DNA from 2 places in the Azotobacter chroococcum genome. Region 1 is predicted to be linked to the other one. Evidence: predicted binding sites of a transcription regulator. Region 1 holds the regulator's gene; the other holds the start of a gene.

Evidence for each region. The regulator FliA, encoded in region 1, starts transcription of late flagellar genes. The targets are predictions, from matches to a motif close to CTAAAGTTTNNNNNNNNNNNGCCGNTAA.
Region 2: the regulator FliA is predicted to act here: its motif matches at 2,642-2,669, upstream of ACG10_RS02175 (methyl-accepting chemotaxis protein).

Annotation. Positions count from the first base shown of each region.
Region 1 is NZ_CP011835.1:2,049,125-2,053,188, reverse strand. Features, by position in the region: gene ACG10_RS09540 (PilZ domain-containing protein) at 3-1,700, opposite strand; gene ACG10_RS09535 (RNA polymerase sigma factor FliA) at 1,777-2,472, opposite strand; gene ACG10_RS09530 (flagellar protein FlhE) at 2,656-3,090, opposite strand; gene ACG10_RS09525 (hypothetical protein) at 3,087-3,632, opposite strand; gene flhF (flagellar biosynthesis protein FlhF) at 3,632-4,064, opposite strand, start outside.
Region 2 is NZ_CP011835.1:464,593-468,656, reverse strand. Features, by position in the region: gene ACG10_RS02190 (IS701 family transposase) at 1-919, opposite strand, end outside; gene mutM (bifunctional DNA-formamidopyrimidine glycosylase/DNA-(apurinic or apyrimidinic site) lyase) at 994-1,806, opposite strand; gene ACG10_RS02180 (type 1 glutamine amidotransferase domain-containing protein) at 1,971-2,534, shown strand; gene ACG10_RS02175 (methyl-accepting chemotaxis protein) at 2,708-4,064, shown strand, end outside.

The sequences.
Region 1 (4,064 bases):
TCTCAGTCGCTCGCCTCCGGCAGGACGATGCCCTCGATGGGGCCCAGGGCGGCCAGTTCGCTTCCCGAAATCGGCGCGCTGAGGGTCGCGCCGCGCAGGGAGGGCTGATCGGTCAAGCGGACCTGGAGGATGGCGCCCTTGCGGTCGAGGCGCTCGACCCAGCCCAGGCCACCCGCGCTGAAGCGCACCAGCGAGCCGATCGGGACCAGCCCGAAATGCCGTGCGTAATACTGGCACCAGTGCTTGTCGAGTTGCCCCTCGCGGCCGATCAACTGGCGGTAGACGCTGCTAATGGTCTGCTCCGCGCGATCCGGGCGGACCCGTCCCATGGCGTCGATCACATCGACGACGGCGGCGATCCGCGCCAGCTCGCCGAGTTGCCCGGCGCCCAGGCCCCGCGGGTATCCGCTGCCGTCGAGACGCTCGTTGATCTCTTCGACGACGCCCCTGATCACCGCCTCGGCCAGCCACTTGCAGCGCACCAGCCGCTCGCGCAGCAACGGCACATGCTGCGCGAAGGCCGTACGCTGCCCGTCGTCGAAGGAGTCGCTGCGCACCAGCGACGGCGGCAGCAGTCCCTTGCCCAGGTCGTGGACCAGGGCGCAGGCGCAGATGCTCTTGACCAGATCGGGCGGCAGGCCGCGACTGCGGGCCAGGTCGCTCAGGCGCGTGGCCACGGCGATGCAGTGCTGGATCAGCGGCGGGTCGTCCACCAGGCAATTCACCGCGAACAGCACGGCCTCGCGCTCCTCGTGCAGCAGACCGAGCAGAAAGTCGCAATGCCAGGACAGCTGCGCCGGGTCGATCTCGCTCCCCTGCTGCAACTGCACCAGCAGACCGTTGAGGTACACCGCCAGGCGCGCCAGACGCCGGGCCATCGGCGTCGCGTAATCCAGCCCGTGCGGACGCTGGACGCCGGGCGCCGCCTCGCCCGCGGGCACGAACAGCGGCGAGGGCATGCGCGAAGGATCGCCATCCATGCCGCTGCGGGCGCTTTCCCGCTCGATCTCCCGCACATAGAACCAGAGCCGCCGCTCATCCGCGGCCCCCAGAGCGGCGAAGGCACAGCCGAAGCGGAGCGTCTGCCAGCCGGCATTGAGCCGCCGATGGCGGATCTGGCCCCGCAGCTCCAGTTGCTGGCCATTGGGAAAGCGCAAACCGAGCCGCTGCAGATCCTGTCCGACCTGCAGGTCGGGGGCGGCGCTGGCCGGCAGCTCGACCTGGCAGCCGCCCAGCGACAGGTCCCGCAGGCGCCCGTGGAAGGGACGGTCGCCGGCGCCCATCTGCACCTCCACATCCACCACCATGTGGGTGTTGAGCCTGGCGCGGAAAGTACTCCGCCGATGCCGGGTCTCCAGCCATTCCGGCCAGGCACAGGCCAGTTGAACGCGGCCCGCCACGGCCAGCCGCTGCCACATGCCCAGCGGTGCGCTGCGCAACTGGGTTCCGGCCACCCAGCCGGCGAGCCGCCACGCCTGTCCCGCCTCCAGATGGGCAGCCACGGCGGGCACCGTGGTCAGGTCCAGGATCAGCCGCCTCCCGGCGACGACCTCCATCAGCAGGACGGGCACGGACGAATTGTCCGGCGCGAGCCCCTCCAGCTGGGCGCCACCCCGCTCGCACAACTGCTCGAGCAACGCGCGACATTCGTCTGGATTGTCGATGCGTGCATAGGCATCGTCGGTCTGTGCCATTTTCATGATCTGCCCGGCGTCCTCCCTTCGGCGCCCTGTTCTTGTGCCCTTGCGCCGGCCACCACGAGCCGGCATACGGCGGCTATCCGGCCAGCCCCTTGCGCAGGCGGGCCACCGCCTGGCTGTGCAGCTGGCAGACGCGCGATTCGCTGACGCCCAGCACGGCGCCGATTTCCTTGAGGTTGAGGTCTTCCTGGTAATACAGGCCGAGCACCAGCTTCTCCCGCTCCGGAAGCGCCTCGATGGCCTTGACCAGCCGCTCCATGTCGCGCCCCTCGGCCAGCTCGGCGAAGGGCGAGGCGTAGTGACCGACGCTCATCGCGTCCACCTCGTCCTCACCCAGCTCGTCGATGGCCAGCAGCTGGCTGCCGTTGCTGTCCAGCAGCAGTTGCCGGTACTCGGCCAGCTCCAGCCCCATGGCCGCGGCGATCTCGCGCTCCTCGGCGGGCCGGCCGAGGCGCTGCTCGAGCTGACGCAGGGCGTCTTCCAGGGCCCGGGCATTGCGCCGCACGCTGCGCGGCACCCAGTCGCGGCTGCGCAGCTCGTCGAGCATCGCGCCGCGGATGCGCTGGCTGGCGAAAGTGGCGAAACTCGCGCCCTGCCCGGCATCGTAGCGCGACATGGCGTCGAGCAGACCGATGGTGCCGGCCTGGATCAGGTCGTCCAGCTCGACGCTGGGCGGAAGCCTGGTCTGCAGGTTCAGGGCCTGCCGGCGCACCAGCGGCAGGTGCTGCTCGAGCAGGTCGCGCTGTCTGATTTTGCCCTGTGCCGTATACATTCCACTGACCTGGAGCTGACGAAAGACGGCCTGTCCCCATCCGGCGCTGCCGGGGCCGGTCCTGGCCGAACGGAGGCTCTCCGCTTGGCATTTTCGCCTCGCGGAAGAGCCCTGAAAGCTCCGAACAGTCGCCGGGGAAACGGGCTATTCCGGGCTTTGCGAAATGGCCGGCGGATGCTCCTCTCAGCGGTATTCGACGAGCAGCTCGATTGCCCCGACCTGCTGCGCTTCGCCACGCGGCGCCAGGCGAAAGCGGAACTGCAGCGGCTGCCCGGCATCCAGCCCGGCCAGCGCGGAACTGCGCCCCCGGCTGCGGGGCAGCTCGATGCAGCGTTCCGGATGGCAGAGCCAGGCGCGGACCGCCGCGCCGGCCGGAAGCTCGAAACGCCAGCGCACCCCGGCAAGGCGCCGCTGCCGGGCAAGGTCCGGCGGCTGCAGGGGGACGGACGCGCGCTCCCGGCCGGGCACCGCGAGGCGCAGGCCGGGAATCCGCGCCTGCCAGCTGCCCGGTGCGGCCTCCGCAGCGGGCAAAGAGAGCGGCAGGAGCAGCGACAGGATGACCAGCAGCCCGCCCGGAAGGCATGAACCGAATGCCCTTGCGCGGCTGCCCGGTGTCATACCGGATGGCCTTCCGGCCGCTCGGCCAGCAGCAGCAACTCGATCTCGAGGAAGGCGCCCGCAGCCTGACGCAGGTTGTCGAGCAGCCCCGCGTGCGAGGCGAAGCCCGGATGCAGCACCAGCAGCCGGGTCGGCCCGCCGCCCTCGCGCAGGCGGCGCAGGCACCGATAGGCGCGGCGGAAGCCGTCCGGATCGCCTTCGACCCAGAGGGCCCAGCGCGGCTGCTGGCAGGCCAGGGTGTGCAGGTGCGGACTGTCCTCGTCCAGGGCGACCAGCTGCCAGCGGGCCGGATCGCCGACCCAGGCATGGCCGTTGGCCTGCCAGCGTTGCAGGGTTTGGCGCACCCGCTCCAGACGCTGGCGCTGCGCACCGCTCGGCAGGCCGACCACCATCAGGGTCGGGCGCGGCGCCTCGGGAATCCCTGAGGACAGCGCGGCGACGGACGGCTCCCCGCCGCCCGCCCCCTGCTGCTCCGCCCAGCGGCGCAGCCCGGCGGCCTGGTCGAGCGGGCCGAAGCCGTCGCCATCCTCTGCAGCAGCCATCAGGGCTCGAACTCGCCGCCGAGCTGGCGGAAGGCATCGCCGGCCGCCAGCAGATGCAGCAGGGCATCGAGCTGCTGGGCCGGGCCGCGCAGACGCCGCCCGCCGCCCAGGCCGGCCAGCCGGGCACGCAGGTCCATCGCCCAGTCTTCGGCGGAGCGGTCCAGGCGGCTGGCGCCGGCGGCCAGCGCGGCGGCGAGGAATAGCCGCAGCTCCGTCTGCAAGGCTCCCTGGACCTCGCCGAGGGCCTGCCAGGCACGCAGGGTCAGCGCCGGCAGATCGTCGCAGGCCAGCAGCAGGCGCACCCCGTCGGCCTGTTCGGCGAGCGCCCGGCGGCCCGGCTCCGGCGACCAGGCCAGCCAGTGGCGCTGGCCGAGCGGCTGGCCGCTGTCGCCATCGCGCAGGGTGCCGAACCAGGCCTCGACCGGCCAGGGC
Region 2 (4,064 bases), 1.6 Mb from region 1:
GTTTTGCCGACACGCTGCCGGCAGGGCGTACCCGTACTGCAGCGAAACGCCCGCTCAGTGGTTCGTTGGTTCCCTGGCGCCAGGTGAGTTCCGTAAAGAGCTCGGGCGGCAGCGACAGGGCCAGCTTCTTCACCGACAGTGGTCGATGCTCCGGCGAGCGCCGCGTGGCTACCGGTGGGCGCCCCTTGCCCGTCCAGGGCTTGGGCGGCAGCGGCTGCTGGCCGGGCGGCCATACCCGCACGACCGAGGTTATCCCAACCACATAGGGCAGCCCCATGGCCGTCAACCCCTGGCGAAAAGCGCTGTCCACGCCGTAACCGGCATCGGCCACCACCCAATGATGGGGTTCCCCGGCTTCGAGCAACGCCTGCAACTGCGAAAGCGCTATCTGGGGCTTGGTGGCAAAGCGGACGTCCTCGGGTACGCCGGCCTGGCGGCGCCGCCCGGCATCTTCGGCCCACTCCCGGGGCAGGTACAAGCGCCAGGCTACCGGCAGGCTGGCCTGTTCGCACGCCAACGAGACGCTGACCGCCACTTGGCAGTTGTCCTGCTTGCCCAGCACCCCGCAGTACTGGCGTGCCACGCCCACCGAGTGCCGTCCCTTCTTCGGGAAACCGGTGTCGTCCACGAGCCAATAGCTGCCAGCGGACAGATCCATTGTCGGCAGGACCCACCGGGCCACACGGCGCAGCATTTCGGTATCCGACCAGTCGGCCTTGGCCACGAAATGATGCAACGCCTGGTGCCGGGCACTGGCATGCAGGGGGTCGAGGTGTGCCGCCATGGGCTCCACGCTCTTGCGCGCCAAGGGCAGCATCAGGCCTGAGCAATAGCCGCGCAGCCCGGCTTCCCGGTCGGCATGTCCCAGGCCGGCCGCCAGATGCGCCAGGTATTCGTCGAACCGGATCATCGAGTCCATCGTCGGTCTCCTTCGAACTGCCGAAGATCTACTGACGATAGCTCAATTTAGTGACACAGTAAGACTAGTGCCTCTCAGCGCTGGCAGCGGCCGCAGTAGACGCTGGCACGCTGGCCGAGACGCACCTCGTGCAGGGTGGCGCCGCAAACCTTGCAGAATTCGCCGCCGCGCCCGTAGACCAGCAGGGTCTGCTGGAAGTAGCCGGGCTTGCCGTCGCCGCCGACGAAGTCGCGCAGGGTGGTGCCGCCGCACTCGATGGCCTCGGCGAGGATGCGCCGGATCTCCCCGGCCAACCGGTCGTAGCGCGCCCGCGAGACCGAACCGGCGGCGCGCCGCGGATCGATGCCGGCGGCGAACAGCGCCTCGCTGGCGTAGATGTTGCCCACCCCGACCACCACCGCGTTGTCCATGATGAACGGCTTGACCGCCAGGCTCTTGCCGCGCGACAGCCGGTACAGGCGCTCGCCGTCGAACTCCTCGCCCAGGGGCTCCGGGCCGAGCCGGCGCAGCAGCTCGTGCGCCAGCGGATCGAGGCTCCAGAGCAGCGCGCCGAAGCGCCGCGGGTCGGTGTAGCGCAGCGCCATCCCCGACTCCAGCAGGATGTCGACGTGCTCGTGCCTGGCCACCGGCAACCCGGCCTCGACCAGCCGCAGGCTGCCGGACATGCCCAGATGGCCGATCAGGGTGCCCGCCCCGGCGCGGATCAGGAGGTACTTGGCGCGGCGCTCCACCGCCTCGATGCGCTGGCCGGACAGGCGCACGTCGAGGTCCTCGGGGATCGGCCAGCGCAGCCGGCGCTCGCGGACGACGACCCGCTCGACACGCTGGCCGACCAGATGCGGCGCGATTCCGCGGCGGGTGGTTTCGACTTCGGGCAGTTCGGGCATGGCGGCACGACAGGGCGAAAAAACGGGCACCGACCATAGCAGGAAGGCCGCGGCGCGCAAATCCCGCCCGCCGACCGGCGGCAGAACTTTGCCCGCGAGGATGGTCGGATTTCTTGTAGATCCCGCGCCCGCAGGCGCCTCATTCACCGCTCGGGAGGCACCCGATGACACAATCCCTGAAAGGCAAGCGCGTGGCGTTCCTGGTGACCGACGGGTTCGAGCGCGTCGAACTCACCGCCCCCCGGGAGGCCCTCGAACAGGCCGGCGCCCGGACCCTGATCGCCGCGGCCAGAGCGGGCAAGGTGATCGCCTGGAATCACACCACGCCCGCCGACCGCCTCCATGTGGACCGCACCTTCGACACCCTGCAGATCGAGGACTGCGACGCGCTGGTGCTGCCCGGCGGCGTGGTCAATGCGGACAACATCCGCCTGGACGAGATGGCCCAGGAGCTGGTGCGCGACGCGGCCCGCGCCAACAAGCCCATCGCCGCGATCTGCCACGGCAGCTGGCTGCTGATCTCCGCCGACCTGGTCAAGGGCAAGACCCTGACCAGCTGGCCGTCGCTGCGCGACGACCTGCAGAATGCCGGCGCCACCTGGGTCGACCGGCCGGTGGTGGTCGACGGCCAGCTGATCACCAGCCGCAAGCCCGCCGACATCCCGGCCTTCAGCCAGGCGCTGATCGACATGCTGGGCGGCAAGGCCGAGCACGTCTCGGCCGCCTGACCCCCTCAGGGCTCCCGGGCAGACGCCCGGGGGCCCTTTTCATGGGCGCCATCGGCAGCCCGCCGCCATCGGCCGGCAAAGGGTCCGGCAATTCTTCCGAAAAACCTCTCAAGGACGCGGCATAGCGGCCGATCTAAGGGGGACTCTCAGCCCATGCCAGGAGGCCCCTCCCGATGCTATCCCGCCGTCCCATCGGTGCCCGCCTGGGCATCGCCTTCGGTACCCTCGTCCTGCTCCTCGTCTCGGCCACCGTGGTCGCCCTGTACGGCATGAGCGAGCTGCGGGAGTCGGCCGACACCCTCGACCGCAACGCCAAACTGGCGCAGAACGCCGCCCAGGTGCGCCTGCTGGCCCTGGAGGAGCGCCGCTTCGAGAAGGACATCTTCATCAACCTTCGCGATGCGGAAAAGGTGCAATCCTACAAGACGCGCTGGGACGCGACCCTGCAGAAACTGCAGGACACCCTGCAGGCCGGCAAGGCCCAGGCGCCCGATGCGGAACTGGCCGGGCTGTACGAGGCGTCCGTCGCGGCGCTGGCCGGCTATGCCGGCGGCTTCGACGCGATCCACCGGCGCCTGCGGGCGGGCGAGTTCGCCGACACGGCCGCCGCCAACAGCGCCATGGGCCGGTACAAGGACGAGGTCTACCGTCTGGACGAAAGCGGCGCGGCCATCGACCGCAAGGCCGCCGAGCACATGGCCCGGGCCAGGGAGCAGGTCGCCGCGCAACTGCGCAACGCCCTGGTCGGCCTGCTCGGCTTCGCCGCCCTGGCCCTGCTGATCGCCGTGCTGATGGCCCTGTACATCACTCGCAGCATCACCGGCCCCCTGCATCGGGCGCTGGCGGCGACCCGCCGGGTGGCCGAGGGCGACCTGACCCAGGACCTCGCCGGCCACGCCCACGACGAGACCGGCCAGCTGCTCAACGCCATGGACGAAGCCAACCGCAAGCTGTCCGAGCTGGTCGGCTCCCTGCACGGCGGCAGCGAAAGCGTCTACCGCCGCGCCCGGGAAGTCTTCCACGGCAGCCAGGAGCTGGCCGCGCGCACCGAGGAGCAGGCCAGCGCCCTGCAGCAGACGGCCGCCAGCATGGAGCAGATCAGCGCCACCGCCCGGCAGACCAGCGAGGCCACCGAACAGGCCAACCGGCTCGCCGCGACCGCCGCACGCACCGCGCAGAGCGGCGGCCAGGACGTGGAGCGGAGCATCCTGCTGATGCGCGAGCTGGCCGACAGCTCGCAGAAGATCAACGACATCATCGGGGTCATCGACTCGATCGCCTTCCAGACCAACCTCCTCGCCCTCAACGCCTCGGTGGAGGCGGCCCGCGCCGGCGAGCAGGGCCGCGGCTTCGCCGTGGTGGCCGCCGAGGTGCGCAACCTGGCCAGCCGCAGCGCTACCTCGGCCCAGGAGATCCGCGGCCTGATCGAGGGTATCGGCGAGAAGATCGGCGAAGGCGCCCGCCAGGCCGAGTACAGCGGGCGGAGCATCCGCGACGCGGTGGACGCCATCCACCAACTGGCCAGCCTGA